4 regions of the Pseudovibrio sp. Ad46 genome follow, and region 2 is predicted to be linked to each of the others. Evidence: riboswitches for the same ligand, from Rfam matches in the RefSeq annotation. Region 2 holds a riboswitch; each other region holds the start of a gene.
What was found. Region 2 has a riboswitch for cobalamin ahead of cobU (bifunctional adenosylcobinamide kinase/adenosylcobinamide-phosphate guanylyltransferase). Riboswitches for the same ligand answer to the same signal wherever they lie in the genome.

Region 1 (7,281 bases), on a different contig from region 2:
CAAATGCGCCTTCTGCAAATGTGGCGAGTTTGCTGAGTTCTTCCTGCTGCTTACTGTTTGATGTTTCGCTGATTTTCCGCCGTTTCTCGTCGCTTTGCAGTTTGTCGAGGAACGTGTTGAAGAGCGAAGCGAGACGTTCTTGTGGGTCACTGTCCCGTACCGGCAAGCGCTCATCCAGCTTGGCGTCATGCCAAACCAACTTGCCGATCAAGTTCTCCATCTGGCTGATGGTGCTGACAATCGGCGTTTCATTCAGATCAATTTCGTCGGCTTGGCGGAACTGCTTCGCAAATTTGAAGGCCGTAAACAGGAATAGACCTGACAAGAAGGCCCAAAGGATGGTCAGTAAAGCTCCAACTGCCTGAAGTATAAGGTTATCCAGACTGAACCCAGCCAGCACATGGTCTGCTGGTAGTGCGGTTGTGAAGCCGAATAGGCCAATCAGAGAGCCAATGCCAAGGCTGGTGTAGTAAATGATGACTTTGTGGGTCTTAGACCTTGCGTAGATAATGCGCGCGACTGCTATAGAAGCAGCTGAGGCCGTCAGAGCAATAAGAGCGACGCCTGCAATCGTCAGATGCTGGGCATTTCCGAGAACGGAGGACAAGCCGCCGATCATGCTCAGCAAAATGGTTGGGTACATGACCTTGCGCGGTGCGAAAAAGCCGAGGGCGACACCCAATAGTACCGAGACGCCGGTTGCGACAAGAACGTTGAAGATCGCGCTGCCCAGCTCTCCGGAGTAAATGCTTGTGTTACCGACAGAAAAGCCAATGCCGCCAACGGCCATCAGCGCCGCGCCTGCTTTGATCTGCAGCACATTGTAGTTTTGTGTGTTGCGCAGAATGTACTCAGGTAACGCTGGTGAGTTTCTTAATCCGGTCACTAACATGCCGGAAAAGGCTACGAAGGTTGCGAGCAATGTGACTACGGTACCTCCGCCAATCTGCTCGAAACCAACTGACAGCACGGTGTTTTGGCTAATCGGATGAAGCAATAACCCTTGGACACCCTTCAGGTAGGCAGGGTAAATGATCCCGCCGATTGAGAGTGCAAGAATGACCGTCGCACGCAGTGTCAGCTGATGCGATAGAGGCAGATAAGCCAGAACTGCGATCATCGCTGCCATTGCTGCGTGGATTGCAGCGGCGTGGATGTCCCCCTGTGGTCTGAACTCCACTTGAGACTGCCAGAGGATTAATTGTGCCGTTACATCAGGCAAGTTCAGCGTTGTGTCGATGAGCAGGCATGCTGCTGAACTGATGGCGATGAGGAGAAGGGCACGGTTGAAAAAACGCGTCGCCCGCATACGCTCCTGAATAAACAGGCTGGAATAGACAATTAGTATTCCAAGAACACCAAGCGCGAACAATCCAACAGACAATATGGTCCATAGGTTCTGCTGCTGAGTGAGCAGTTCAGCTTGATTGAGCTGATTGTGAAGGCCACCTGTCGCAGGATCGAAAATCGACGCATACGATGACGCTGACATGAAGTGTATCGATAAACCAATTAAAACGAAAAGGAGCAATACAGGAAGTAAGAGGGCTCGAAAATGCATTTGGGTACCCCAGGAAATTCCTCGGCATAATTGTTTGAAATTATTGCGCATTTATTAAGAATTCTAGGGATGAACCGAGTTTAATTCTAAAAAGTATCGAAAAGTGCGGTGCATATGATGTTTATCTGACACTTCCAAAGCAAATTTATGAAAATTGTAAGTAAGTGTTTCGTTGAGTGAAATTCTTTATATACGTGAATACTCGTATTTATCTTCAAGTTGAGAGGAAAGAGGGACGGGCTGTCAATTATGATTCTCTTCTCTTTTCACGACAGCATTTAGTTCATTTTTTATGGGCAATTGATGTGCATTGTAGTTCACCATCTTGCTGAAACAACTTTCAGGTGGTCTTGAACGATGCAGTGGTCCAGCTTGTTTTTATACTCAGCGGTTTCGGTTTTGCAGCCAACTGGTGGAGAGCGAGATAATATCTTGCCGAGTTGGAGCTCAACCACAGCGCGCCATGGTATCGTGGAAAGCATTGAGCGTATGGCTCGGGCCGGGAGCCCTGAATATGTGAAACTCGATGACCGTGTTGCTGTTTTGGTTGGCGATGGGGCTTTATGGAGTGACGCGCTGGCTGGCGCAGACAATGCAGTGATGCCACCTGAAGCTGGCGATAGTTTTGGTAGCTTTGCTGACTATTCTGAAAGCGTACGTGCTCATCTGTCATTACACGGGCCGAAGGCTGTTGGCGCGACATATAGAGAGTTTGCTTTTCAGCCTCTGAAAGAGTTGGTGGGGTTCTTGAAAGAACATCACTTTCAGATTTGGGTTTTAAGCTTTGGAGACCATGAAGTAGATTGCACTATGGCGGAGTTGAATTACGGACTTCCGAGATTTCGGGTTATCGAGGTTACTCCCCGCGCAGCGCCGGTGTCTTCTACAGATCTTGCCCGTACTATCTGGGAGAGAATAGGAACAGCACCCCAGATTTTTCTTGGACGATCTCACAGTGATCTTGGCTTGCTGAAGCTTGCTGGAAAAGGTGAAGGGGTGCTTAAAATCCAAATTTCTGCCAGCCAAAATACTTCCACTCCTACACCGGATTCAACTCCTGATGATTCTGGAGAGCAGCAGAACTCCTGGAGCTTTGTGGTTTCTCCTGAGGAGCATTGGCTAAGGAAATATTCGTGGCAGGCACCTTCGGAGAGAACTTATAGCAAGAACTAATAGAAAATACTGAGACTTTCGTTGCAACCTGTATGAGATATATTTGATCTATTCTAGTTTTAATCGATTGAAAATCTGAGTGCTTTTGTAATGTTGAATAATATCCGATGTTTCTGAGGTAATTTTATTTATTTTGATGAAGATCAATGAAGAAATGGGGCACTCTGATATTTCTAAATGCAGCTTCGGCTGGCACTCGGATGGGGGAGTGTCAACTTTCTTAAAGGCGTGTACCAACGGGTACACGCCTCTTTTTTTGCCTGCAGCTCTGGCGGGTTACGAAGGCCGTTGCATCCCTCTGATTGTTGCTTATTCCAACTACCTCTTATTTCTAGTTGTGTCTTCTCTTGTAATTTAGGATATTCCCGCTGTTGGGTTCTGTAGAAGCCAAGCTTCTTGGATGAAAAGGGAATGCGGTAGGGATGACCAAAGATGGGCCCGAACCGCAGCTGCCCCCGCAACTGTTACGTGGTGCCTTCTTCATAAAAGCCACTGGAGATGATCTCTGGGAAGGCGGAGGACGCAAAAGCCATAAGCCAGGAAACCTGCCCGACACGACATAAACTCATGACCGCACGGAGGGTGCGAAGAGGAGCATATTAAATGCATATTGAACCGGGTTACGTTTCCGCCGCCAAGGTTATTGCTGCCAATGCAGGGGCCGTTGGCGTTATTGTCTGGGGCTGCAAAGAGCAGATCTCCGAATTCCTGAAAGAGCCATTCACACCACTGAAAACGCTATTGGCTGCGGTTTTCTTCTCCATTTTCATGCAGAGCTTCCATATGTCTGTTGGAGCATCAGAACTTCACTTCGTTGGTGCGATGGCGATGTATCTGACGCTCGGGTTTACCCCTGTTCTGCTTGGGTTTGCCATTGGCTTGCTGTTTCAGGCGCTCGCTTTTGATCCGCAGGACATGTACCACCTTGGCGTCAACAGCTTGTCTTTGATGTTGCCGCTGATTGCCGTTCACTACCTGAGTGGCCGTGAGCTGTTGTCCAAAGAACTGACCAAGCGTGTGAGCTTTGCGCAGATTCTGAAGTTGGATGCGATGTATTATGCTGGCGTGACCGGCATGGTTGGCTTCTGGTTGATGATTGGGGACGTTGCTACGCCGTTTACGGCATGGGCGCAGTTTGCTCTGTCTTATCTGGCAATTGTTGCGTGTGAGCCATTGGTCACCTTCATTGCTGTGAAGGGGCTCAAGGCCGTTGAAGACAATGCGATTGTTCGGAACCTGACAGTGGTTCAGCAGTTGAAGCTTGCGTAAGTTTTCACGAGTTTGTTTGTTATTGGGGCGGCAGTGTAAACCTGCTGCCCTTTTTCTTGCGTGGAAGTGACCAGGTGTTGTCGTGAAATTCTCCGTTTGAGGAGAAAAAGCGACGGATTTGATCATCGCTGAAGTGTTATGGATTGCCCCTTGGCGCTGCTTCCACTATGAGTGCTCTCCAGAGATTTCATTGTTTACACAGATCAGGAGATGCAGGCAGTCCATGGCGCGCCAGTTCATCTATCACATGCACGGGGTCTCCAAGGCCTACGGTGCAAAAAAAGTACTCGACAATATCCACCTGTCTTTCTACCCGGATGCGAAAATCGGTATCCTTGGTCCAAACGGTGCAGGTAAGTCTACTCTTTTGAAGATCATGGCTGGTCTTGATAAAGAGTACACCGGTGAGGCATGGGCTGCAGAAGGTGCCAAGGTTGGCTACCTGCCGCAGGAACCAAAGCTGAATGAGGACAAGACCGTCCTTGAAAACGTGATGGAAGGCGTTGCGCACAAGCAGGCACTTCTGGATCGTTATAACGAACTGATGATGAACTACTCAGATGAGACAGCCGATGAAGGTGCTCAGCTGCAGGACATCATTGATGCGCAAGATCTGTGGAATCTGGAAAGCCAGGTTGAGATGGCAATGGAAGCGCTTCGCTGCCCTCCATCCGACTCTCCTGTAAATAACCTTTCTGGTGGTGAGCGTCGCCGTATCGCGTTGTGTCAGCTGCTCTTGTCCGAGCCTGACCTGATGCTGCTTGACGAACCAACCAACCACCTTGACGCTGAGACCGTGCACTGGCTGGAACGCCATCTGCGTGAGTTTAAGGGTTCAGTGCTGATCATTACCCACGATCGCTACTTCCTTGACAACGTGACTGGCTGGATTCTGGAACTCGACCGCGGTCAGGGCATTCCTTATGAAGGCAACTACTCCACTTACCTTGGTCAGAAAACTAAGCGCATGGAGCAGGAAGGCCGTGAGAACATGGCTCGTTCCCGCGCTATCAAGCGTGAGCAGGAATGGATGGGCATGACGCCGAAGGGCCGTCAGACCAAGTCAAAAGCGCGTATCAATGCTTATGATGCGCTGTTGACTGCTCAAGAAGAGCGTATGCCTTCAATTGAGCAGATCCTGATCCCTGTTGGTGAGCGTCTGGGTAACAATGTTATCGACGTTCAAGGCGTTTCCAAAGGCTTTGGCGATCGTTTGTTGATTGATGATCTGACCTTCAAACTGCCACGTGGTGGTATTGTTGGTATCATCGGTCCAAACGGTGCTGGTAAGTCAACACTCTTCAAGATGTTGTCCGGTCAGGAAAAACCAGACGGCGGTGAAGTGGTCGTCAGTGACCGTGTGCACCTTGGTTATGTGGATCAGTCCCGTGATAAACTGGATGACAGCAAGACCGTTTGGGAAGAGATTTCCGAAGGTGCTGAAGTGATCTATCTTGATAAGAAAGAGATCAACTCACGCGCTTACTGCTCCTCCTTCAACTTCAAGGGTGCTGGACAGCAGGCGAAAGTTGGTGATCTTTCCGGTGGTCAGCGTAACCGCGTGCATCTTGCTAAGGTTTTGAAGTCAGGCGCAAACGTTCTTCTGCTCGATGAGCCGACCAACGATCTTGACACCGAAACACTTGCAGCTCTGGAAGATGCGCTTGAGAACTATGCTGGTTGTGCCGTGGTTATCTCGCACGATCGTATGTTCCTTGACCGTCTTGCAACGCACATGCTGGCCTTTGAAGGTGATAGCCACGTTGAGTGGTTTGAAGGTAACTTTGAAGACTACGAAAAAGACAAGGTTCGCCGCCTGGGCGCACACGCTGCAGACCCAAGCCGCATCAAGTACAAGCCACTTACACGCTAAGTCTAGCTTGCTTGAAAGAATTAAGGCCCGCATTTTGCGGGCCTTTTTTGTTGTTTTACTAGATGGTTAGCAGCTCGAAGACAGGTTCACGCCGCAAAGCTTCTGTCTGCGCAGCACCTCCATCGCGGTCGCTTCGAATTTCGTTGCGATAGCTGGCAAAGTCCCAATGGTGTGGAGCAACGTCTGACGCTGGTCGTTCACCAGGTTGGATACCTGCATGAGAGAGTTTCTGCTCGATGGTTTCGACAAAGGATTTATCATTCTTCAAATCTTGCGCCGTGTACTGGGAATCTTCAGCACTTGGGCGCAGGTAAAGAGTAAATTGAGCACCGACTTGTACGCGTGAGCCTTCTGTCACGCGTGTCATGTCGGTTACTTTCCATTTATCGACCGGAGAGTCTTCCGAAAAGAGAAGTGTGTTAATGGCATCAAAGGCTTGTGGTACCTGACTAGGCTCGATGCTTAAATGGATTTTGTCACCCGCAAACTCACCTTTTGCGTTTGGATCAATGCGCTTGGTGTGGATGAAGCTGTCCTGACTCTCAATATTGAGCGTTCGCCAACCACTGTTCTCTGACCCCCAGCCACTGTTCTTTGCTGCTTCGAAGTTTGGTGGGTTTGCTGCTGGGCGGAATACTGGTGCAGGCAAGTCTTTCACTTGCTGCGCAACAGCGTCCTGCTTACCTGCCAAGCCTCCTGGTTTGTTGGCTTGGTGGTTGGTAGCAGCCTGTTGCTGAGGTTGGTTGAGCTGCAATGGTGGGACTTGCAGTTTAAGAGACAGTCCAAACTTTGGCATGAGATCCTCTCCTCGCTTGAAAACTTGAAGGCCGCGTCATCAGACAGGGCTGTCTGGTCCCTGTATTGCTACAACCTTTGAGGGAGAAGATAGGGAATGTGCAGCGTGCATTACGTGCTGCTCGGCACTGATCACGAAATTGTTTTCAGATCGGTTGTTTTGAAGTTGCTTGTCTGGGAAACCGCTATTTGATTTTAGGTGGGGTTTTGCTTCTGAGTGGCGGAGCAGGGCATGCTCCGCCGTTCGCTGATAGCTCGGGATCAGTTACCAAGCGCCTTTGCCATGGTTGCTGCCCATTCATCAGTGCCTGTATCTGAACCGTATTGAGTAGGATATTGCCAACCCATCACGCCGGCAAAGTCAGGTTCTTTTGCGAGGAGAGGTGTGATGAGGTTTGATGCTATATCATCGTCGCTTAAATAGCCGCTTCCAGCGTTGGCCTGTGTTGTCGGCTTTCCTACAATAAGCTTGGACGCAGGTACTCCTGTTGATGCGATGCCAACGACACTGGAGGGAAATGTCTGGCCATCAACCAGCTCAGTGCCTACAACCTTGCCGGTTTCTTCTTCTGCTGTTTCGCCAACATACCAAGGATTGTTGTAATATTGG
Region 2 (7,281 bases):
GGAGCAAAAGCTTCCTTGCGGGTGATCACAAAGCGCTCATCAGTTGGCACGCGGGACTGGTCTTTCTTCAGGCTGGCAGACTGCAGTGCTTTGTTGTGAGTGGCAGGTTGCATCACGGTGACGGCGATGGCTCTGCCATCTGGCAACAGATGCGTCTCGTTTTGCTGGACCTCGGAATTGTAGATGACCTCGCCGTGGGTATCGATCAACTCGACCCACAGGGTCTTGCGGCCCTCAATTTCCACCTCACCAACCCAGATGGACAAATCACTCTCTAATGGATCGGCGTAGGGTGTTTTGGAGGGCGGAGCAACTGTGACGGCCAGATAGTCCTCTGGCATGGCGTAGGTGTTGCCATTATCGGATTTTTCGATGAGCTGAGGGCCGGATGTTGTGGCAGGCGAGGAGGCAGGTGGCGTTTCTGCGTGCGAAGGCGCAGCCAAAGCGAGTGGCGCAGCGATGCAGGCGGCAAGAAACCCTGATCTTGTGAGATGCAACTTGAAGGTTTGCGGCAGACCGCAGGATGGCAACAGACTACTCATTTATGGCTCCCTGACTTTTACGCAGCAACTTTCCCAGAGGGGGCGCCTTATTATGTGCACTTCACTAGTCATCACTTAGTAGTGATTATGATAATATGCACTAGATATATTAGAGGTATACGCATTTACTTAGAGTATCTATGCCATAATAATTGTATATAAATTATGTTTCGCGTATTTATACTTTCAGGTTATTTAAATGCTATTATGTAAAATTTTCATTGTGTTGATTTGCTATATGATTTGGATAGAACTGTGATGTAGATCGCAGTTTGTACATATGGCAAAAAAATCTAGTATTTTTCCGCATGAGCTAAGCTTTTGAAAGAACAGCGCTTCATTTCGGCCAATTTTTTGTGGGTGCCAAGGGCTGTCGGGCGGTATTTGAGCTCGTTGCTGATATGCACAGCTCTCCAGACTTATGAACTCCCTAAAAATTGAAGGAGCCAGAGCTGGGTCAGTGGGTGGCCATATGCAGGATCAGGGTGAGTTTTAGCGCAAAATGGAACGCCTCCGCTTTTGTGCGGAAGAGAGTTCTACCCAAATGGACTTTATGTCTTCGGCCAGCGGCACTTGATAGTGCTGCGCCTTCGCTTCGCGTGAACATGGTTTTCTACCCATCATTTTTCTTGTTTTCTGGATAGACGCACACGCACGTGTTTTGTGAAGAGAAGAGCTGTTTAAGAGGAAGGGGAGGATAAAGAGAAAAGTATGGCTCCCCGGGCCGGATTCGAACCAGCGACCAAGCGGTTAACAGCCGCTTGCTCTACCACTGAGCTACCGGGGATCATACTATGTTGCCATTGGCTTTGATCGATAAAAGAAGTGGCTCCCCGGGCCGGATTCGAACCAGCGACCAAGCGGTTAACAGCCGCTTGCTCTACCACTGAGCTACCGGGGATCACGATGATCTTGCCGTATGGCTGCAAACGAAAAAGGATGGCTCCCCGGGCCGGATTCGAACCAGCGACCAAGCGGTTAACAGCCGCTTGCTCTACCACTGAGCTACCGGGGATCATGACACCCTTGCGAGTTTGCCTCGCCGTTTGCGTGAGGAGGCTTTTACAGAGGCATGTTGTGTTTGCCAAGTCGTTTTTTGCGTATTTTTCGATTTGTGGACAGTTTCTCTATTTTTTTATTGAGATATCCAAGGGGGTTAGCCAGAAATCTCCAAAAACCGCGGATTTTGCGGGTTTGATTTTCCGGTGATGTTGGAATCCTCACAAAGACAATTGACAGGAGAGCTGATTGCGCCCCACACTTAAGGCCAGAACTCCAGTTTCTTTTTGTTCCGGCTCAGGCTTTGGAATGACAAGATTAAACGGGAATGCGGTTCCATATATTATGGAGACAAGCCGCAGCTGCCCCCGCAACTGTGAGCGGTGAGACCTTAGCGAAAATCCCACTGGCCTTTTAAGGGCTGGGAAGGGGCTATGGTCGGTTGAGCCGCAAGCCAGGAGACCGGCTGGAGATATGATTTGACATAGGACTGCTGTCGGGTGGACGGCGAGAGGTGCTCATGACGCATATTTTCCTGTCTCCGTGCGAGACAGTTGCTGTACTTTCATATTCTTTGATTGAAGCCCCGGCTTCTTTGCGCTTACTGACCAGCTAACCCAGATGGCTGAACAGAGAGGCGACCTTCGTGTTCGCCATTGCTTGGTTACGGGTGGAGCTCGTTCCGGGAAAAGCGCATATGCGGAAAAGCTGGTTATAAGCAGCGGGCGACGCCCGACTTATATCGCGACAGGCCAGGCCTTTGACGGTGAAATGGAGGAGCGTATCGCGCATCATAAGATGCAGCGGGGCGACCTTTGGGACACTGTTGAGGAGCCGCTGGAGCTTGTGCGCGTGCTGGAAACGCATGCCAGCAACGATCGTGCGATCCTCGTTGATTGCCTGACACTTTGGCTTTCCAACCTTATGCACGGGTCGCGGGACTGGACCGTGGAGCTTGAACGGCTTGAGGCGGTTCTTAGCTCTTTGCCGTGCCCTGTCGTGTTTGTTGGCAATGAAGTGGGCATGGGCATTGTGCCTGAAAACGCCATGGCCCGCGCCTTTCGAGATGAAGCTGGCCGCCTGAACCAGCGTATCGCCGACCTCTGCCATTTTGTGATGTTTGTGGCTGCTGGGCAGCCTTTGCAGCTGAAGCCTGCTGTTTTACCGGAGATTTCCCTATGACTGTTTCTTTTGCTGCACCTTCTAAAAAAATCCCTGCTGTCATTATCACTGGTTTTCTGGGTGCCGGAAAAACCACGCTGGTACGCAACCTGCTGATGAAGGCACAGAACAAGCGCATTGCGCTGATCGTCAATGAATTCGGCGAGATGGGTTTTGATGGCTCACTGGTGAATGGCTGTGCTGACCCGGACTGTTCTGCTGATGAAGTGGTGGAGCTGGCCAACGGCTGCATTTGCTGCACGGTAGCTGATGATTTTCTGCCGACCATGGAGATGCTTCTGGAGCGCGAGCAGGTGCCGGATGTGGTTGTGATTGAAACCTCTGGCCTTGCTCTGCCACAGCCGTTGGTGCGTGCGTTCAACTGGCCTTCTGTCAAGCCACGTGTGACCGTTGACAGTGTGGTGACCGTGGTAGACGCACCGGCTGTTGCCGCTGGCAAAGTAGCCTGCGATGAAGAGGCTGTTGATGCGCAGCGGGCGGCGGATGATGCGCTGGACCATGAAAGCCCGGTGGAAGAGCTGTTTGCGGATCAGCTGACCTGTGCTGACCTTGTTGTGCTTTCCAAAGCGGACCTTTTGAGCGAGGCAGAGCTGGCGGCGGTGAAGCAGACGATCCGTGGCCGTGTTCGCGATGGGGTTGAGATTGTTTCTGCCTCTCATGGCGAGCTGGCGCTGGATGTTTTGCTTGGGCGGGATGCTGGTGCAGAAGATGATATGGACTTGCGCCTTTCTCACCATGAAGCGCAGCATGCTCAGGACCAGGACCAGGACCAGGACCAGGACCAGGACCACGACCACGACCACGACCACGACCACCATCATCACGATCATTCTCATGATGATTTTGAGAGTTTTGTACTGCCAACCCGCCGGTTCGTCTCAATTGATGAGGTGAAGGCTCAGGTGGGAGCGGCCATGAAGGTTTCTGGTGTGTTGCGCATTAAGGGCAGTGTGGTGGTTGAGGGCAAAACCGCGCCGGTGCTAGTGCAGGCGGTTGGGCCGCGTGTGGAGGCCTGGTTTGCGGCTGGCAGTGAAAGCCACTCCAAACTTGTTGTGATCGGCCTTGCGGGGCTGGACAAGCACAGTGTGCAGGCTGCGCTGAGTGAATTTGAGTTGGTTCAGGCCTGATGCACGTACTTGTCGGGCAATCACGCCGATTGGATGATGGAGAAGAGGCCGTCGACCTTGAGCAGGCGCCTGCGGATGTTGTGTTTTTAAGCGCAGCAGACACAGAGCTTGCCGGGCTTGCGGCGGCGCATGCCCAGCATGAGGGCTACTCTCTTCGTCTTGCCAGTTTTCTGGCGCTGTCGCATCCGTACTCTGTTGATCTTTATGTTGAGCAGACCATTCAGGACTCCAAGCTTGTTGTGGTGCGCCTTTTGGGCGGTGTTGAATACTGGCGTTACGGCGTTGAGCGGCTGGAAGCAGCTGCCCGCGCTGACGGGGTGAAGCTGGTTCTTCTGCCCGGTGACGACAAGTGGGATGAAGAGCTGGCGAAGCGCTCCACCGTGCCTTTGTCTGTTGCGCAGATGTTGTGGCGCTATCTGATTGAGGGCGGGGCGGAGAACCTTTCTAACGCTTTGCTATATGCCGCGCAGAATGTTGAGTTGCCTGTCGAGGCACCATCGGAGCCAATGGCGTTGCCGCGGGCCGGGCTGGTGCTGCAAGGGCATTCGCTTCCCTCCTTAGATGATGTGCGGGCGAGCTGGAAAGACCCAAGCCGTCCGGTTGCGGCCATTGTGTTTTATCGGGCGCTGTACCAGAGCGGTGCAATTGAGCCAGTGCAGGCATTATGCCATGCGCTTGAGGCACAGGGGATAAACCCGCTGGTGCTTTATGTGGCGAGCCTGAAACAAGCGGAATGCGCTGGTGTTGTTTCCAGCGTGTTTGAGCAGTGCCCGCCAGATGTGGTTTTGAATGCCACAGCCTTTGCGTTGTCGAGTGCGGGTGCTGTTCATTCCGGCACGGTGCTGGACAATCCAGGTGCATGTGTTCTGCAGATCGTTCTGTCGTCTTCCTCGGAAGAAGGCTGGGCCGAGAGTGATCAGGGCTTATCCCCGCGTGACCTTGCCATGCATGTGGTGCTTCCTGAAATTGATGGTCGTCTTTTGACGCGGGCGATCTCGTTTAAGGAGGAAGGTGGGCGTGATGTCAGGACCCAATGTTCGCTTGTTCGCTTTGTACCAAAACCGGACCGGATTGAGTTTGTGGCAGCGTTGGCGGCCAATTGGGCGCAGCTGAAACACAAAAACGCAAATCAACGCAAAGTCGGCATAATCCTCGCAAACTATCCCAACAAGGATGGGCGTATAGCAAACGGGGTTGGGCTGGACACGCCTGCCTCTTGCGCGCACCTTCTTTGCGCCATGAAAACAGAAGGTTATGGGGTTGCTGAGAATGCGCCGAAATCTTCTGAGGCGTTGATAGACGACCTGCTGGCTGGTCCTACCAACTCCCTTAGGAACGCAAACCAACGCAAAGGCGGGGAAGTGTTTGCGCTTGCTCGTTATAAGCAGTTGTTTTCTCAGCTGCCTTTGGCAGTGCGAGAGGGGATTGAGGAACGCTGGGGGGCGCCGGAGGACGATCCGCATATTGTGGACGGCTCTTTCCAGCTGGCGCTTAAGACTTACGGCAATGTGACCGTCGGCATTCAGCCTGCTCGCGGCTATAATATTGATCCTAAAGAGACTTATCACGATCCGGCGCTTGTTCCGCCGCATCATTACCTTGCCTGGTACATGTGGCTGCGCGACAGCTTTGAGGCAGACGCACTTATTCACCTTGGCAAACATGGAAATCTGGAATGGCTTCCCGGAAAAGCATTAGCCTTATCAGAGGCTTGCTATCCTGAAGCCGTAATTGGGCCTGTACCGAATATCTATCCTTTCATCGTCAACGACCCCGGAGAGGGATCGCAGGCGAAACGGCGGTTATCCTCGGTGATCATTGATCATCTTACCCCTCCGCTGGCCCGTGCTGAGAGCCACGGCTCTGCGCTGGAGCTGGAGGCGTTGCTGGATGAGTATTACATCGCCGCAGGGGTGGACCATCGCCGCCTGAAAGCGCTTGGAAAAGAGATACTTGGCGTTGCTGCGCGTGAAGGTATGGACAAAGACATCGGCCTCACATCGCAGATGGATGAGGACACGCGTTTGGCACGGCTCGATGCCTACTTGTGTGACCTGAAAGAGTTACAAATCCGCGATGGGCTGCACATTCTGGGGCAGTCACCAACAGGAGAGCAACGGGCCGAATTGCTGGTGGCTTTGCTGCGCGTGCCGCGTGGTGAAAAACCTCACGAGAACAGTTTGTTACGCGCACTTGCTGAGGATTTGAATCTGGTGGAGTTTGATCCACTGGATTGTGCCTTTGAGCAGGCGTGGGCTGGTGAACGGCCTGTGCTTTTGCAGGAGCTTGTTGATGCGCCGTGGCGCAGCTGCGGGGATACGGTTGAGCGGTTGGAGGCGCTGGCGCTGGCATATGTTTCTGGTGAGCGGGTGGTTCCGGCTGCGTTTACAGCGACTTGCGCTGTGTTGGAGGCATTGGAACAAGAGATTGCGCGCTCAGTTGATGCCTCTGGCGCTGCTGAGGTGGACGGGGTGTTATCCTCCTTGGCCGGACGGTTTGTCCCCCCCGGACCATCGGGTGCGCCGTCGCGTGGTCGCCCTGATGTGCTGCCAACCGGGCGTAACTTTTATTCTGTTGACGTTCGCTCAGTTCCTACAAAGGTCGCCTGGAAGCTTGGTGAGAGAAGCGCTAGCGCGTTGATTATGCGGCATTTTCAGGAGCACGGCGAGTGGCTGCAAAGCATCGCCATGAGCTGCTGGGGAACCGCAAATATGCGCACCGGCGGGGATGATATCGCACAGGCGCTGGCCTTGATTGGGGCTCGTCCTGTCTGGGAAAACACCTCTGGACGCGTGACAGGATTCGAGATTGTTCCACTTTCCGAGCTTCAGCGCCCTCGTGTTGACGTAACCCTCAGAATTTCCGGCTTTTTTCGAGATGCGTTCCCACAACTCATACATTTGTTTGACGCTGCCGTTGCTGCGATTTGCGATCTTGATGAACCTGATGATGCCAATCCTCTGGCGGCGCGGTACCAAACTGAGTTTGGGGAATTATTGGCCAAGGGCGTTGAGGAAGGACAGGCGCGAAAGCGGTCTTCCACCCGGATTTTCGGCAGTAAACCAGGGGCTTACGGCGCTGGCCTGCAGGCGCTGATTGACGAGAAGCTGTGGGATAAACGCGCGGATTTTGCGGAGAGCTTCCTTGAATGGGGCGGCTATGCCTATGGCCGTTCGCAAGAAGGCGAGCAAGCCAGGGACGATCTGGTAACCCGGCTCACCCATGCTGATGCAGTGGTTCACAATCAGGACAACAGGGAACACGATCTCCTTGATTCTGATGACTATTATCAGTTTGAGGGCGGTCTGGCCGCAACTGTTGAAACGCTCAAAGGCGATGCTCCGCACGTCTACCACAACGATCATTCGCGCCCTGAACGCCCTGTCATTCGCACGCTTTCTGAGGAAATTGGGCGGGTTGTCAGGGGAAGA
Region 3 (7,281 bases), on a different contig from region 2:
GCAAGCTCCCACGATGGAAAGCCCGGCCCCCACCATGATCGCCAGCAGCGCACGGGGCAGGCGGATCTCCCAGAGAATGCTCTCCCGCCCCAGCGACCAGCTCGGCTCAACCGTGCCCGGCACCAGTTTGTTGGCAAGAACACCCCATACAGTCTCCATGGAAATGGAAACCGCCCCAACGGAGACCGCAAGGCAGACAGAAAGAACCAGCGCAGCCAATCCCACGCAGCAAATCTGCAGCAAATGATGAGAAGAGCCCTCTTTGGGGGCTACAACAACGCCGGTTCCTTCGCTCATTGTTAGTTACCCCAGAATGCGGTTGCGAGTTTCTTGATCGCCTTGATGTTCCGTGGTCCCGGAGTTGCTTCAGCATATTCCAGCGTCACGAACCGGTCATTCTTCACCGCATCCATATCCGCAAAGGCGGGGTTGTTGAGCATGAACTCACGCTTCTGCGCAGCAGTCACTTCGCCGTAGTTGATAATCACGATCACTTCCGGGTTGGTCTCAACCACAGCCTCCCAGTTCACGCGCACCCAGCTCTTATCCAATGTATCCGTCACGTTGGTGCCGCCAGCAGCCTCAATCAGCGCGGTTGGCATCCCATAACGACCAGCAGTGAACGGAGAATCTTCACCTCCGTCATAAACAAACACACGCAGAGGTGTGTCAGCAGCCTTCAAGCCAGCTTTGAACTGCGCAAGGTCTTCGCGATAAGCCTGCACCAACGCTTCCGCCCGCTCTTCAACATCAAAGATGCGGCCAAGGTTCAAAAGATCATTGTACATGTCATCCATGGAAACCTTTGGCTTCTCGCCAATATGGATGCAGCTCTCGGTCAGCTCGTACACCTTGATACCGAACGGCTCCAGCGTCTCCGGTGTGAGCTCGCCACCAACCCTCATACCATAATTCCAACCTGCAAAAAAGAAATCCGCGTCAGCACCAATTAGGATTTCTTTGTTCGGATACTTTGGGGCAAGCTCCGGCAGCACAGCCACTTGATCCGTGAGCTCTTCATCCAGCGTCTTCCACCCAGAAATACCGGTGTAGCCCACCATGTTGTCCTGCAACTCCAGTGCCAGCATCATTTCTGTGAGGTTGGAGTCATGCGATACCGCCCGCTGCGGCACGCCATCAAATTCGACAGTGCGGTTACAGCTCTTGACGGAAACCTCTGCCAGCGCAGCGGAAGAGGAAAGCAGCGCCGCAGCCAGCGCCAAACCAAGTTTTTTCATGAAAAAGTACCCTTAAGAATGCAGATCAAATGTCAGAAGAGAGTGTTGTCGGTCCACCAGCTGTTCGCGCGTTGTGCGCACCTGAAAAGCCTTGGAAACCAAAGCGGGAGAGAGGATCTGCTCCGGCACCCCAAATCCAAGCATTTGCCCGTGGTCCAGCAACAGGATCTGGTCACACACCTCAGCTGCCATGTTCAGGTCATGCAGGCTGGTGATGATCGTCAGATCCAGCTCTTCAATGAGCTTCAGAATTTCTAGCTGATGGCGAATGTCGAGATGGTTGGTCGGCTCATCCAAAATGAGCAGCTCTGGCTCCTGCGCCAACGCCCGCGCCACCATAACCCGCTGCCGCTCTCCGCCAGAAAGCGTGCCAAACAACCGTCCGGCCAAGGCATCCAGCTGCAAAGCGCGGATCGCACGGTCCACCACCTGCCGGTCTCGTTCTCCGGAAGCTGCTAACCCACTGCGATACGGCGTGCGTCCCAGCTCCACAATCTCACGCACCCTCAGCGCAAAATCCGTCGGCTGCTCTTGCAATACCGCTGCCACCCGCTGTGCCGTGATCTTGGCGGAGAGGGACCAGATGTCATCACCGCCAACGCAAATCTGCCCGCTCATCGGCTTGTTGAACCGATAGAGCAGCCGCAACAACGTAGACTTGCCAGCCCCGTTCGCGCCAACCACGCCAAGCACTTGCCCCGCAGCCAACTCAAAACTCAACGGCTGCAACACCAACGAACTCTTCCGATCAGGCGCCCACGAAACATCGCACACAGAAACAAAAACCGCGCTCATGCCAAAGCACCCGTGCGCAGCTCAGCCTCAATCGGGCAACCAAAGGTGCCTAAATGATGAGAAACAGGATCAAGCATCGTACCAACCCACCTGAGTGAAACACTACACATCATCAATGTAACGTTATAACGTTACATTGATTGTCGAATCCTGAGGCAAAAGTCAAGCGCACACGCGCGTCAACCATCAGCGGTTCGCAAAACGACCCGGAATAAAGTTTAAGTCTTGAGGAAACAGGTAACATAACGCCCTCCGCGCAACGGCAGGGGCAAACAGAAACCGGATATGTGAGAGGCTTGCGCCAATGCAACCATTATGGCCTCCTCCGGGACGCCCCGCCCGGGTTGAAGTGAAACATAATGGCAGGTCTCCTGACTCGCGGGTCTGTGCTCAGCCAGCCTTCCCGGATCTCTCCAGTGGCATGCTTGGCGTCGCTCGCCGCTTACAGTTGCGGGGGCAGTCACGGAATTAGCGCCTGTTGGCTACACTTCACCGTGTTCCCTTTTAATCCCGAGGCCTTTCGCACCTCAGAAACCATAGGCCTGCATACTGAGTATTGAGCCCCCCAATTGCAAGCGCTTTCGAGAATAGACCTGAGGTGCTGTTGATAGCAGCTATCACCACACCAAAGTCACCCCGCACTAGATGCTGGACTTAGAACCACGTGCTCATGTGCTCCTAGCTCTTTCGCAACCCGTTCTTGGTAATCTCACCATGCATCCAGTGGGTGTCACTCTGTACGTGATCTGCGCGCACATACTTGGCCATATGTGTCGCCATGTCAGGCTCTTGGAATGCCTCGGTGGTTCGCACGACAAAGCCCTCCTGTTTGCTCAGGTTGAGCCCGTTCAGCACTCCGTCAACGCTTGCTTGAGTGAAAACGCCCCTGTGCAACACCGGAACAGGAGCGATGCCCAGCTCTGAGAAACGGTCCAGCGTCGCATCCCAACTCTGTGTGATGCCGCCAGCAATCCATGCAAAACCTAGAAAGTAAGTGGGCAACCTGTCATAAGCGACGGAATGACGGGCAAACAGATACTCACCGATGATCCGCTCATCCTCAGCAAGACACGGCGAAACACCTGCCGCAAAAGCTTTCATCCAATCACGGGATGGATGATACCCACTGTCAGGGCTACGCGCATGGCATCCACTCTGCAGGATAGTCGTGTTCTCGCCGTCCATCTTCTCGGTAAAGACGACTTCTGCAGCGCTTTCCAGAACCGCCAAATCCCGCAGGATTTTGTCGTCGCTCATTACACCGGGAGAGCTGGGTAAGTGATAGGTGCGGCCATACTTCTTCATGGATCCCGCAGCTCCTTATCTCCAAAGCGAATAAGGGAACTCCGATTTTAATTCCTATGCTCATTGAGCCAGGACACCGCCCCTTCTTCTTATCGGGTGGTGATTACAAGCTTTAACGAGCAACCACAACCACCCACCGTCTTCCCGGACAAACGCAGTGCAGATCCGGGATCCAGAGCAACACGCTCAGGCATAAGCCACGGCACAAACACCTTGCTCCCCCCCACCATCCACATCCCTGTCAAAACTACCAGTTTGACAGGGTAATAACCTCATCCCATTCTCATGCATGAAGCGCACAAGTCCTTTGTTATGGGCGGGAGGGTGGTGAATAGAATACCCTTTCGAGGGGAATAAACTCGCCTGTCTGTTTGCAGGTTTCTAGCCTCCCGCCCGCCAAAGGGTTCTCACGCCACCCTCCGTCTTCCCGGACAAGCGCAGCGTAGATCCGGGATCCAGAGCGACATGCTCAGGCATAAGCCACGACACAAACGCCTCGCTAACCCCGTCATCCACATCCTTGTAAAAACTGTCAGTTTGACAACCGTCGGTTTTCATTCCACATTCATCTGTGAGGCTTCGAAACCTCCTTTAGACAGCGGTAACCGCTCCCGTTAACTAGCGGATTTTTTGTGCCTTTTTTCTAAGGGCGCAGACCCTTTGCTATGAGCGGGAGGGCGGTGAATACAATACCTCTTTCGGGAGGGAATAAACTCGCCTGTCTGTCTACAGGTTTCGAACCTCCCGCTCGCCAGCGGGCCGTCGAAAGCCTTGTTGTCGCGCGGTTGTTCAACACCCTATAGACAGAGGGATTGAGAATGACCGACTCCGCATGTGCCTGTGGCACCACAAATACTTTCCAAAATGAAATTGACGAAGTCATCGTCGCTGTCTCGGATTTGCAAAACCTCTCGTATATTCAGCACCTCGTGCTGACAGAGAGAATGCAGCACTCCAGTGAGCGCGATGCCCTGTTCACTTTGCATCACGCCTTCCGCGATCGCCTTGAAGCACTGGAAAAAAGCTGCGGAATGTTAGAGCGAGTCGCTCATCCGCAGCCAATAAACGCAAAAAATCCGCTTCCTGATTAAGCCGTGCAGCTCTTTGCTCGCAGGCACCCTCCCAAAAACCCCATCGGTTTTCGATCAGGGAGATGCACAGGAGCAAAGAAAAAAGCCAGCCTCGTAAAAAAGGACTGGCTTAGAAAATGGCTTAATCGTGCAGCGCGCTCTACGTGATCGGTACCCCTGACCACGCAGAGCTCGTTCAACAGCACTGTGATGGGTAAATGGCACAAGTCCGTGCCACTTGCCTCCGGTACCAATGGCGAAACGCAAATCCACCCCGCATCCTCGCCAAACGGTGCCCTGCTGGTCTGCGGCAATACCACCACGCCGCAGGCCAGCGCCTCCTTAAAAATACCAGTGCCACCCACATGACGTCCACCCCCTGAAAAATCAGAGGTAACATTCCTTCTACCGCCCCACCCACTGGATCCCGCATCAAGTGCGGGACGACGGCATTGAAGCAACCGCAACAACCTCACCAATACATTATAGTTACATCAGATAATCAAAACGCAGATCTCAACGTCTCTTTTGCTCGGACTGGGTACGTGGGCTCTATGAGGCATTCACAGAGGTAAGGCGTGATTTCGATAAACTGAGCTAAGTAGTAATGGCCAGTTAATTTACTTCCCCAATAACGTGTGATATTCGCCGGTATATTACCTATGGGGAAGTGTTATGAAAAAGCAATTGTTCGCTTTATGCGCTGCTTCTATGTTGATTGCTGGCTGTTCTAGCAGTGGAAGTAATAGTGTAGAAGTCCGCGCTCGAAAGGCTGCCAACCTTTCTATCTGGAAAACCCGTCAGGAGGTTCGCTTTGCAGGGAAGCCATTTGAGGTGGCCGTTGCAAAAGATAAAGCCTTTTCATTTGTTGCTCCAAAAGGCTCAGGATTTCCTTATTCGCCTGCTGAGGTTGAAGGCGTTGCACGCGCTGTAACTGGATGTAAAGCAGAATTTGGGGCAGGAATACTGGCTTTTGTTGGTGGCTTCTCAAAGAAGTCGGATCTGCGAGAGATTCAATCTAAATACTCAGGCTTTGATTATTGGCGTGTGGATCTCAAATGTTAAAAATATTGAAAGCGGTGAGCCTAACTGTTCCATTTATTATGATTGCAGGACTCGTTGGGTGTTCTAATCAATCTCGACCAGCCTTTGAAGATGTGGTGGACCGCGAGATAGTATTTCCTGAGTACCCGAGTAGTGGTTGGACTTATTTAAGTTTCTCTCAGGCTCATGGATATCAGGTCAACTATCTTGGCAAAAATGGTCGTGCTTGGTTATGGTATCCGGGGAACTCAGTGGTAGTCCCGGAGGAATGGAAGCGTGATACTGTTGCAGGACAACAAGCTGTTTGTTGGCGGCATCCAGCGAAGAGCTATAACCCAGTAACGAAGCGATATGGTGGGTCTTTTGCATGCCAGTCGCTGGCATTGTCGCAACGAAGAATCATCGCAAGACTAAAGGGTGATCCTTTCGCGCTTTCTTCTGACAAAATTCCTTATCGGCTCTCGAAGTGTTCCGCACCTAAAGAGTTTGACTTCAATCGTGACCAGTTTCGATGCTGATTAGCGATTGAGCTCTGTGTTTCTGGCTGCAGGTTGGTTTAGGTAAGCGCAAATAATCCAGCACAACTTGTTGCCAACTCACCCCAAATCAAACCGCTTACAAATCCGGTCTACCGGTGTCCCATCAGCCAGCGGCACGGCTTCCAGCACTTTGTAGTCTTTGAAGCCGCGGGAGGTGTAGTAGGCGAGGCCGCCGGTGTTGTCGGCGCGGATGGTGGCGGTGATGGTGACGAGGCCTTTGCCTTCCAGATTGGCAAGTGTCGCTTTGAACAGCGCACTGCCAATGCCGCTCTTGTGCAAACCCGGTTTCACAAAGGTGCCGATATCAATCCAGTCAGCGGGGATATCTCCGTAATGGCTGGCGATTTGAAAGCCAAGCGGCTCGCCGCTCTCACGATCAATCGCGCAAACAGTGCTCTCCAGAATATCCGCTTCAAGAAACCACTCGATGAACTCACCTTTGTTCAACGGCTTCTCAAGCGCAGTTGTCCCCCCGGCCTCAATAATCCGGTTGAGCAGGGCGAGCAGTTCATCCACATCATTGCGCTGGGTTTTGCGGATGAAAAACTGGGTTGGTTTGGCGGAAGACGTGTTCATTTTCAAAAATCCTGTTCAACGCAATAAATACGCAAATCTTTCAAATCAACGCACATAGCAACGCAAACGACTTATGCGACGGAAATACCCGCACAAGCACAGAGCAAGAAACCTGCTAAAACTTTGTTCTTGCTCGCAAAGCCTGCGCCAGCGTGCCCTCGTCAAGGTAGTCCAATTCCCCACCAACCGGCACGCCATGGGCAAGACGGGTCACTTTCACATTCTCAAATCGCGCAAGCTGGTCCGTAATGAAATGTGCAGTGGTCTGTCCTTCAACGGTCGCGTTCACAGCGAGGATAACTTCGCTCACCACACCGCCTTCAATCCGCTCAACCAGCTTGGAAATGTTGAGGTCATCCGGCCCGATCCCATCCAGCGGAGACAGGGTGCCACCGAGGACATGATAATGCGCGCTGACAGCGGATGCCCGCTCCAGCGCCCAAAGGTCAGAGACGTCCTCAACCACCACAATGGTTGCTCCATCCCGGCGCGGATCAGAGCATATGGTGCAAGGATCACTGGTGTCGACGGTGCCACATTCAGAGCAGATGCCAACCTGATCAACCGCCACGCCCATGGCTTCTGCCAGCGGGATAAGCAGTTGATCTTTCTTCTGAACCAGATGCAAAGCAGCACGTCTGGCCGAGCGCGGGCCGAGGCCGGGCAGCTTGGACAGCAGCTGTATCAGGCGTTCAATTTCGGGACCAGCAACCC
Region 4 (7,281 bases), on a different contig from region 2:
GCCAGAGCCATCAGAAACGCCATTTGCATGATCTTTTTGATCTTATTTCGCATTTCGACCTTTTGAGAGGCGTACAGACATGGAAAGGCAGCCCGAGCAGAGCCATCCCCTGCAAGATGCCGCTCAGCTTTCACCGAGCGGCATACTTAATCAGAAACTGGCAGTAAGACCAGCGTAAACAGAAAGACCCGGTGTCTGATAGCCGTTAATTAGCTCATAATCCTGATCTAATAGGTTCTCACCGCGAACATATAACTCTACCTCTTTGGTCACATCATATGAGGCTTTGGCACCTAACAGGAACACATCTTCCATAGCTACGATGTTGGGCCAATCAGATCCAAGATTTTCACCAAGATAGGTACCATTCACATTCAGCGAAATGTCGTCTGTAAAACCATAGTTCATTGCCACACTCAGATCATGAAGAGGAACATGAGCTAAACGTTTCTTATCTGGACCAACAGAGTAGGTGTATGTATAGCCTGCGGTCAAAACCAAGCGATCGGTTGGCTTATAACTAACTTCCAACTCTACACCTTGACTGCGCGACGTCCCTTTTATCTGATTATATTTGCTGATCGAATTATCATAATCAATCAAGTCGTCAGTCAAAATATTGAAATAAGTAGCGGAGGTTGAAAGCTGCCCATCCAGCCATTTCTTATCTACGCCGACATCGAAGCTAAGGCTTTCTTCTCGCTCAAGCTCATGATTGCCATAGCTAGGGTGATTAAGTTCGTAAAGCGAGGGAGCTCTAAACCCATTCCCAACACTGGTTCGAACTCTCAAATCTTCATTAACTTCATAAGAAGCAGTCAATCGTTTCGAAACAAAACTGCCAAATTCACTATGTTGATCAAAACGCACTGAACTAGCCAAATTCAACCCACTGAGTGGTTCAATCATAAGCTGAAGGAAAGCTCCACCAATGGAACTGCTGTCGTCGATCGGGTCATTTGTTTTTGAGAACTCTTGGGACCAATCTCCCCCAAAATTGAGCTTTGTCTTTTCGTTAACTTCGTACTCACCAAGGTAGTCGAATTTAACTCTCCTCCCCTCAAAAACAGATTTTTCTTTGGCCGCGTCTGCAAAATCCTGTTCACGCTTGATATCTGTAACCTGAACCGAAAAATCAGAATAAAACCGATCTTCAAACGCCAAGTAGTTCGCGCCTACCTTTACTGAAATCTGCCGATAATGCATGTCATCTTTGACGTTCGGCTTCCCTGAGGCATCAAGCTCAGTAGTGCCCTTTGTTCCTCTTGCTGCAAAGTAAAGGTTAAGATTCTCTGTTAGGTCAAAGGATCCTTTTGCTGACACCGTTGTATTTTCATAACCATCATCATCAGCGGGCTTACCCTTTGGTGAAACTGCACTAAACCCATTTGTACGAAAATGCTCGATACCTAACGCAATATCAGCACGATCTGACGCTCCTCGAACACCATATGAAACATTCTTTGTATCGTAAGAACCGACTTCAACCCGTGCAGATTGCTCAACTATTCCTGCTGGAGCACGCTTAGTTATAATATTGATTACACCTGCGATCGCCTGTCCTCCATAAAGAGCACTTTGTGAGCCTTTGAGTATTTCAATACGCTCTACATCCGCGAGCAACATATGCTGAAACGCCGTCGATGGTCGTGCACGTGTTGGATCTGTTAGATCCAAACCATCAACTATAACTTTAATGTATCTACCATTTTGACCTCTCATGCGAAGAGTAGACAATGTACCTGCCCCTCCATTCTGAGTGAGGGAGATGCCCGGGAGCTGCGCGAGGTAATCCTGAACAAACGTAGCGCCGTCGTTCTTTAGGTCTTCTTCGGTGACAACGTGGGTAGTGGAGCCGACTTTGCCGGCTTCGGTTTCCGTTCTGTTGGCGATGACGATGATTTCGTCGAGCTCGGTCTCGTTTGCGGAGGAGATTAGAGTTGAGCTGAGGAGAGCTGAGAGAGCTACGCCAGATTTGAGGGTAGCTGCGATCCAAGATGTGTTACGCACGAGTTTGGTCCATCATTCACAGCATCCATGACGGATGCCATGCTGTTGATTGCATTGTGCGTCTTTGAAGAAACCTGGTTCTAACCTTTTGAAATAAAGTCAGATTCATTGCCGCTCAGACGCACTGTGAATGTCACCTGAACGGAATACCGCCCCTTAGCACGCCCCGTGCCGTGGGTGAGTGACTGCATCTGGCAGGTCTCCTGGCTTGCGCGTCCTTACTGTTGCTCCGCCTTCCCAACACTGCTTTAAACAGCTGCGTCAGTGGCATGTGTGAGCAACAACTCTACGCTTACAGTTGCGGGGGCAGCCACGGCTTTTCCAATCGGACCGTGTTCCCTTTTCATTTTTATCTAATCGACAAAAATACCAAATGCCCGGCTATTGATCAGATTTCAGGGGCTTTCGTCAACTGGCTGAATAGCGAACTTGATAAAATTCGACCAATTGCCTGCAAAACTCACAGAAATTGCTGATGCGGCCACACTACCAGATCTTGCGGTGCGGCCACTTAAGGTCGCACCTGCTTGTGGTACTTAGGCAGCATGGTTGCATATCGTCTGTTTAACTCATGAAAATCAAAGCACAGCCGAGAATGACGAGGAGTGCACCAATCCATGCCCCAATGGCAGGAAACTCTTTGGTTTGCCACCACAGGACAGGCAGCATCATCGCTGGAGTGGTTGCAGACAGGGTAGAAACGATGCCCACCTCTCCGCCACTCAGCGCATAGAGGATCAACGTCATGCCGATACCCATGCCAAGCATGCCGGACAAGGAGGCCAGTGCGACAATCTCTTTGTTGATTGGGTTCGCCAGTCTGAAAGGACGGCCCGGCAGGTAAAAGAGCACCAGCAAACCAAAGGCTGCAATGGTGCAGCGCATAAGCGAGATGGCGACGGGATCTGCTCCACTTTCCATAACGGGACGAATGATGATTGACCCGACTGATTGGGAAAGTGCGGCCAACGTGCCAAAGAGGACACCAATGGAAACAGGACCTCTAATCGCCTCCCATTTATGAAGCTGGTCTTTGCGCTTTCCAAACGCAATGGCGAGGATAACGCCGACCAGAACGAATGAGATACCAACAAGTGCCTGAAATGACAGTTCCTCTGACAGAAACAGCCACCCAAGAAGCGCTGACATGGGTGCGTTCATGGAAAACAGGATGGCTGTGCGGCGCGGTCCCATACGGTTGAGCGTGAGGAACAACAAAGTGTCCCCCATGAAGATGCCGACAAAGCCAGAGAGAAAGATGAGAGAAGCGTGGCTTGAATCAACCGTATTCCATGTGCCTGTTGCAATGACATAGATACCCAGAAACACCACAACAAACCACATGCGCACGCAGTTGAAGCCAATGGCTCCAAGGTGTGCTGCAGGTTTTGCTGAAATGAGACCACCAATAGCCCAGGTGGCAGCGGCACCGAGCGCGGCAACTTCAAATAAAAACATGGGGTGACCTAACCGACGAAACTACGGCGCGGCGCAGTTTGTTTATAAAAGCCAACCAGCTCTACTGCTCTTGGATTTGCCGCGCAAGCGCAGTCTGGTGAATTTTAGAACAGACCAACAGCTATTCAGGCAATAATATTTCACATCTCAGCAAAAACACAGATGAGCACCGTTAACTAAGTTAGTTTCAAGTGCCCTACCTCAATCTTGAACTTTGCAGGTGCATTCGGTAGAGATTCTACGTAGAGATTACATTGCTGTTCCTGCCTGATTTGCGTTTTTGACGCTCTCTCCGGCTCATTTTATTACACGTTCTAATCTGGAGATTTTCCATGAAAGATATTGAAATTGCCCGCGCAGCAGACATGAAACCCATTGCGCGCATCGCTCAAAATCTGAAGATCCCGGAGGACGCTCTTGAACCTTATGGCCGGTTTAAAGCCAAGGTTAATCTGGATGAGATGCCAGAGCTGAGCAGCAATCCATATGGCAAACTCATACTTGTGACAGCTGTTTCCCCAACCCCAGCGGGAGAAGGCAAGACTACGACAACTGTGGGCCTTGGTGATGCGCTCAACCGCATTGGGCTAAAAACAACTATCTGCCTGCGAGAACCTTCTCTTGGCCCGTGCTTTGGCATGAAGGGGGGAGCAGCAGGCGGCGGGTACGCACAAGTGGTACCCATGGAGGACATCAATCTCCACTTCACAGGCGATCTGCATGCAATCACTACCGCACATAACTTGCTGTCTGCTATGATTGATAACCACATTTATTGGGGCAATGCGGAGAGTATTGATCAACGCCGCGTTGTCTGGCGCCGGGTTGTTGACATCAATGACCGTTCATTGCGCTCCGTTACCACTGGTCTTGGCGGCGTAAGCAATGGGTTCCCGAGTGAATCTGGCTTTGACATTACCGTGGCTTCTGAAGTGATGGCCGTGCTTTGCCTTGCTGAAAACCTACAGGACCTTCAGGGCCGTTTGGGCCGCCTGTTGATTGGGTATCGTAAAGACAAGACACCCGTTTACTGCCGGGATATCAAAGCCGATGGTGCTATGACTGCGCTGCTTAAAGATGCCTTCTGCCCCAATCTGGTTCAAACGCTTGAGAACAATCCTGCCTTTATTCATGGCGGCCCGTTTGCCAACATCGCGCATGGCTGCAACTCGGTGATTGCGACGAAAACAGCACTGCGCCTTTCTGATTATGTGGTGACAGAAGCAGGTTTTGGTGCCGACCTTGGAGCAGAAAAATTCTTCAACATCAAATGCCGTCAAGCTGGTTTGACACCGAATGCCGTTGTTGTTGTGGCCACTGTTCGTGCACTCAAGATGCATGGCGGTGTTGCCAAGAATGATCTGACAGTGGAGAACATCCCTGCGCTTGAAAAAGGTATGAGCAATCTGGAACGTCACGTGAAAAACTGTCAGCGCTATGGTGTTCCTGTCATTGTGGCCATCAACCGGTACGGTCCTGATACAGATCAGGAAATTGACGTGATCATGACTCGGATGGAGAATCTTGGCGTTAAAGCCGTGCCCTGCACGCATTGGGCTAATGGCTCAGCAGGCACTGAGGAGCTGGCGACTTCTGTCTCTGAAATTCTCCAGACAACACAGTCAGACTTCAAACATCTTTATGAAGATGATCTGGCCCTTTGGAAGAAAATTCGCAGGATTTGTAAAAAAGTCTACGGCGCCTCCAAAGTCACCTGCGAGCCGGCTGTCAAAGATCAACTCAAATCCTATGAGGAACAGGGGTACGGTCATCTCTCGGTTTGCATGGCCAAGACGCCTTATTCCTTCTCGACCGATCCGGCTTTGCTTGGGGCACCATCTGACTACAGCATCCATGTGCGTGCGGTTCGACTTTCCGCAGGGGCTGGATTTATTGTTGCACTGACTGGCGATATTATGGTGATGCCGGGCCTGCCGCGCCACCCGGCAGCAGAGACCATCGGGCTTGATGAAAACAGCCAGATTGAAGGCTTGTTCTAGTCTACATCAGACCGGTGTGGGCCGCGGCGAAAGCGGTCCAGATACACTGTCGACTGTAAGTCATCGCGATCATAATCCCGGTAATGCCCGAACTTGAAGTATTGGGTTTTACCGGCAAACTCATCATTACCAATGTAACCAGTAACGCGTGCGATGAACCTGTTGTTGGCCCAAATCTCGATGATCCCCTGCCCAACACGGCTTCCTTTGACGCGATAACGCATATCAACCCATCCGGTTGTTGGATCCGGCAGTACCGGGTCATCTGAGAGTTCGATCTGAATACCTGGATAATCTGAGTAGGTTTGTGGGTCCGCCAGAAATGGGAACTTGGAGGTATCCTGTGCTTCAATCGCTTTTTTCAGCTCAGGAATTGAAAGGCCACTGCCAAGGAACTCGTCTGAGGTGCGGCTTGCATCATTTCTGTTGCGAAAACCTTGCCGATCCAAACTCAGCATTTGCTGTAGCTCCTGCGAGAACCCCTTAAAGTCTTGCTGATAGCTGCCTTCTGCCTGCGCAACCAGTTTGCGAATGTCATTATGCTGGACAGTGATGTGAAAAACGCCGTTGTCAAACCGTTGCGCCAGAAATGGGCTGCCGCCAGAGTCTTCCTTCCATTGACCAATGACCCAGCGGGTCGATCCGGCAGGCCAGACGGTTCCATCAATTTTAAAGCTGAATGAGTACCAAACCTCATCGCCAAAATTACAACGTTTTTGACGGGCCTCCCAAAGTTCATTTTTCAGGTTTCCCTCTGCGTCCAACTCATCATCGCCGAACACTGTGATCGCCAGCGAGTGTCCACCATCGCGCACAACATCGCTTTCAATCTGGAAGTTTTCTGGCTTGTTCATGCGGTGAATATCCCAGTCGCTTGCACTTGGGTATTCATCAAAGTCATCAATCATGACGGCACACCTTGACTGACGCATTTCATTGATGTGAACACCTCCGTCCTGTTGGGGTGTCACGATGACATCAGTTTTGTCAGAGGGTTCGTCTTTTGGAGTTAGGTCGTCGGCAACTGAGAGCTGAGGACTCACCAACAGGCATAGACCTGCAAGCACAGGGATGAGCAGACCGTATCTTCTGAAAGTATCGCGTAGATCTGAATCCGGCATCTTTTCTCCCAAAGGCACGGTGCTGGATTGATTGCAGATCACGCCAATCTAGAGAAGATTTATTGCTGCACACCCAAGAGACTTTCGGGATTTTTCATAGGATTTGAAGAAAAGCTTCAGGAAACAGGCCCATAGATGATGTCTTCAGCCTCTTCCAAGGTCATATCAATGATCTTTTGAGCGAGCGAAAAGGGGAAGCCTGCGCGGATCAAACTGCTAAGCTCTTTATCCCGCCGCTCTTCTTTAGGTTTTGTCCGCCACGGCCCAAGGCGCCTGCGTTTGGCATAGGCAATCGCTGCACGTTGGTCGTCATGGTTTTCATCGTCAAAAGCTGTCTGAATATCGTCTCCAGACACACCTTTGGCATTCAGTTCCAGCTTTATTCGGGAGCTGGACTTGCCTTTGAGTGTCGCCGATCTGATTTTGCTTTGCGCAAATTGAAGATCATCGACAAACTTGTGATCACGGCAAAACGTGACCACAGGTTCAATCAGCTCATAGAACTCGTGGGGATCTTCATCTGCCTCTCTGGCCCGTTTGTCTACTTTACGCTTCAAAACCCGTCGTAGACTGTCTTCCGATGCACTGTATCTGTTTAGATAATGCAACGCTGCCCGGCGCAGATATTCAGATGAAACTTTCTTGCCCACGTGACCTCATCTCCAATGCAATAGAGATGAGCTATCACATAA

Region 1: it holds a riboswitch for cobalamin, as region 2 does, so the genes downstream of both, PsAD46_RS24015 (energy-coupling factor ABC transporter permease) here and cobU (bifunctional adenosylcobinamide kinase/adenosylcobinamide-phosphate guanylyltransferase) in region 2, are expected to answer to the same signal.
Region 3: it holds a riboswitch for cobalamin, as region 2 does, so the genes downstream of both, PsAD46_RS02730 (ABC transporter ATP-binding protein) here and cobU (bifunctional adenosylcobinamide kinase/adenosylcobinamide-phosphate guanylyltransferase) in region 2, are expected to answer to the same signal.
Region 4: it holds a riboswitch for cobalamin, as region 2 does, so the genes downstream of both, PsAD46_RS15075 (TonB-dependent receptor) here and cobU (bifunctional adenosylcobinamide kinase/adenosylcobinamide-phosphate guanylyltransferase) in region 2, are expected to answer to the same signal.

What each region holds. Positions count from the first base shown of each region.
Region 1 is NZ_LMCG01000080.1:140,035-147,315, reverse strand. It holds gene PsAD46_RS24030 (EAL domain-containing protein) at 1-1,492, opposite strand, end outside; gene PsAD46_RS24025 (hypothetical protein) at 1,919-2,734, shown strand; cobalamin riboswitch at 3,091-3,302, shown strand; gene PsAD46_RS24015 (energy-coupling factor ABC transporter permease) at 3,338-4,003, shown strand; gene ettA (energy-dependent translational throttle protein EttA) at 4,227-5,876, shown strand; gene PsAD46_RS24005 (hypothetical protein) at 5,935-6,672, opposite strand; gene PsAD46_RS24000 (glycosyl hydrolase family 18 protein) at 6,933-7,281, opposite strand, start outside.
Region 2 is NZ_LMCG01000071.1:225,781-233,061, reverse strand. It holds gene PsAD46_RS19600 (hypothetical protein) at 1-542, opposite strand, end outside; tRNA gene PsAD46_RS19595 (tRNA-Asn) at 1,255-1,329, opposite strand; tRNA gene PsAD46_RS19590 (tRNA-Asn) at 1,369-1,443, opposite strand; tRNA gene PsAD46_RS19585 (tRNA-Asn) at 1,483-1,557, opposite strand; cobalamin riboswitch at 1,818-2,027, shown strand; gene cobU (bifunctional adenosylcobinamide kinase/adenosylcobinamide-phosphate guanylyltransferase) at 2,163-2,723, shown strand; gene cobW (cobalamin biosynthesis protein CobW) at 2,720-3,850, shown strand; gene cobN (cobaltochelatase subunit CobN) at 3,850-7,281, shown strand, end outside.
Region 3 is NZ_LMCG01000005.1:256,140-263,420, forward strand. It holds gene PsAD46_RS02720 (iron ABC transporter permease) at 1-297, opposite strand, end outside; gene PsAD46_RS02725 (ABC transporter substrate-binding protein) at 300-1,238, opposite strand; gene PsAD46_RS02730 (ABC transporter ATP-binding protein) at 1,251-2,033, opposite strand; cobalamin riboswitch at 2,377-2,587, opposite strand; gene PsAD46_RS02735 (RNA ligase family protein) at 2,712-3,338, opposite strand; gene PsAD46_RS02740 (hypothetical protein) at 4,157-4,429, shown strand; gene PsAD46_RS02750 (hypothetical protein) at 5,084-5,473, shown strand; gene PsAD46_RS27830 (hypothetical protein) at 5,467-5,970, shown strand; gene PsAD46_RS02755 (GNAT family N-acetyltransferase) at 6,049-6,567, opposite strand; gene recR (recombination mediator RecR) at 6,683-7,281, opposite strand, start outside.
Region 4 is NZ_LMCG01000050.1:91,108-98,388, reverse strand. It holds gene PsAD46_RS15080 (ABC transporter substrate-binding protein) at 1-53, opposite strand, end outside; gene PsAD46_RS15075 (TonB-dependent receptor) at 151-2,010, opposite strand; cobalamin riboswitch at 2,186-2,399, opposite strand; gene PsAD46_RS15070 (DMT family transporter) at 2,575-3,468, opposite strand; gene PsAD46_RS15065 (formate--tetrahydrofolate ligase) at 3,801-5,468, shown strand; gene PsAD46_RS15060 (heparin lyase I family protein) at 5,465-6,589, opposite strand; gene PsAD46_RS15055 (regulatory protein RecX) at 6,706-7,239, opposite strand.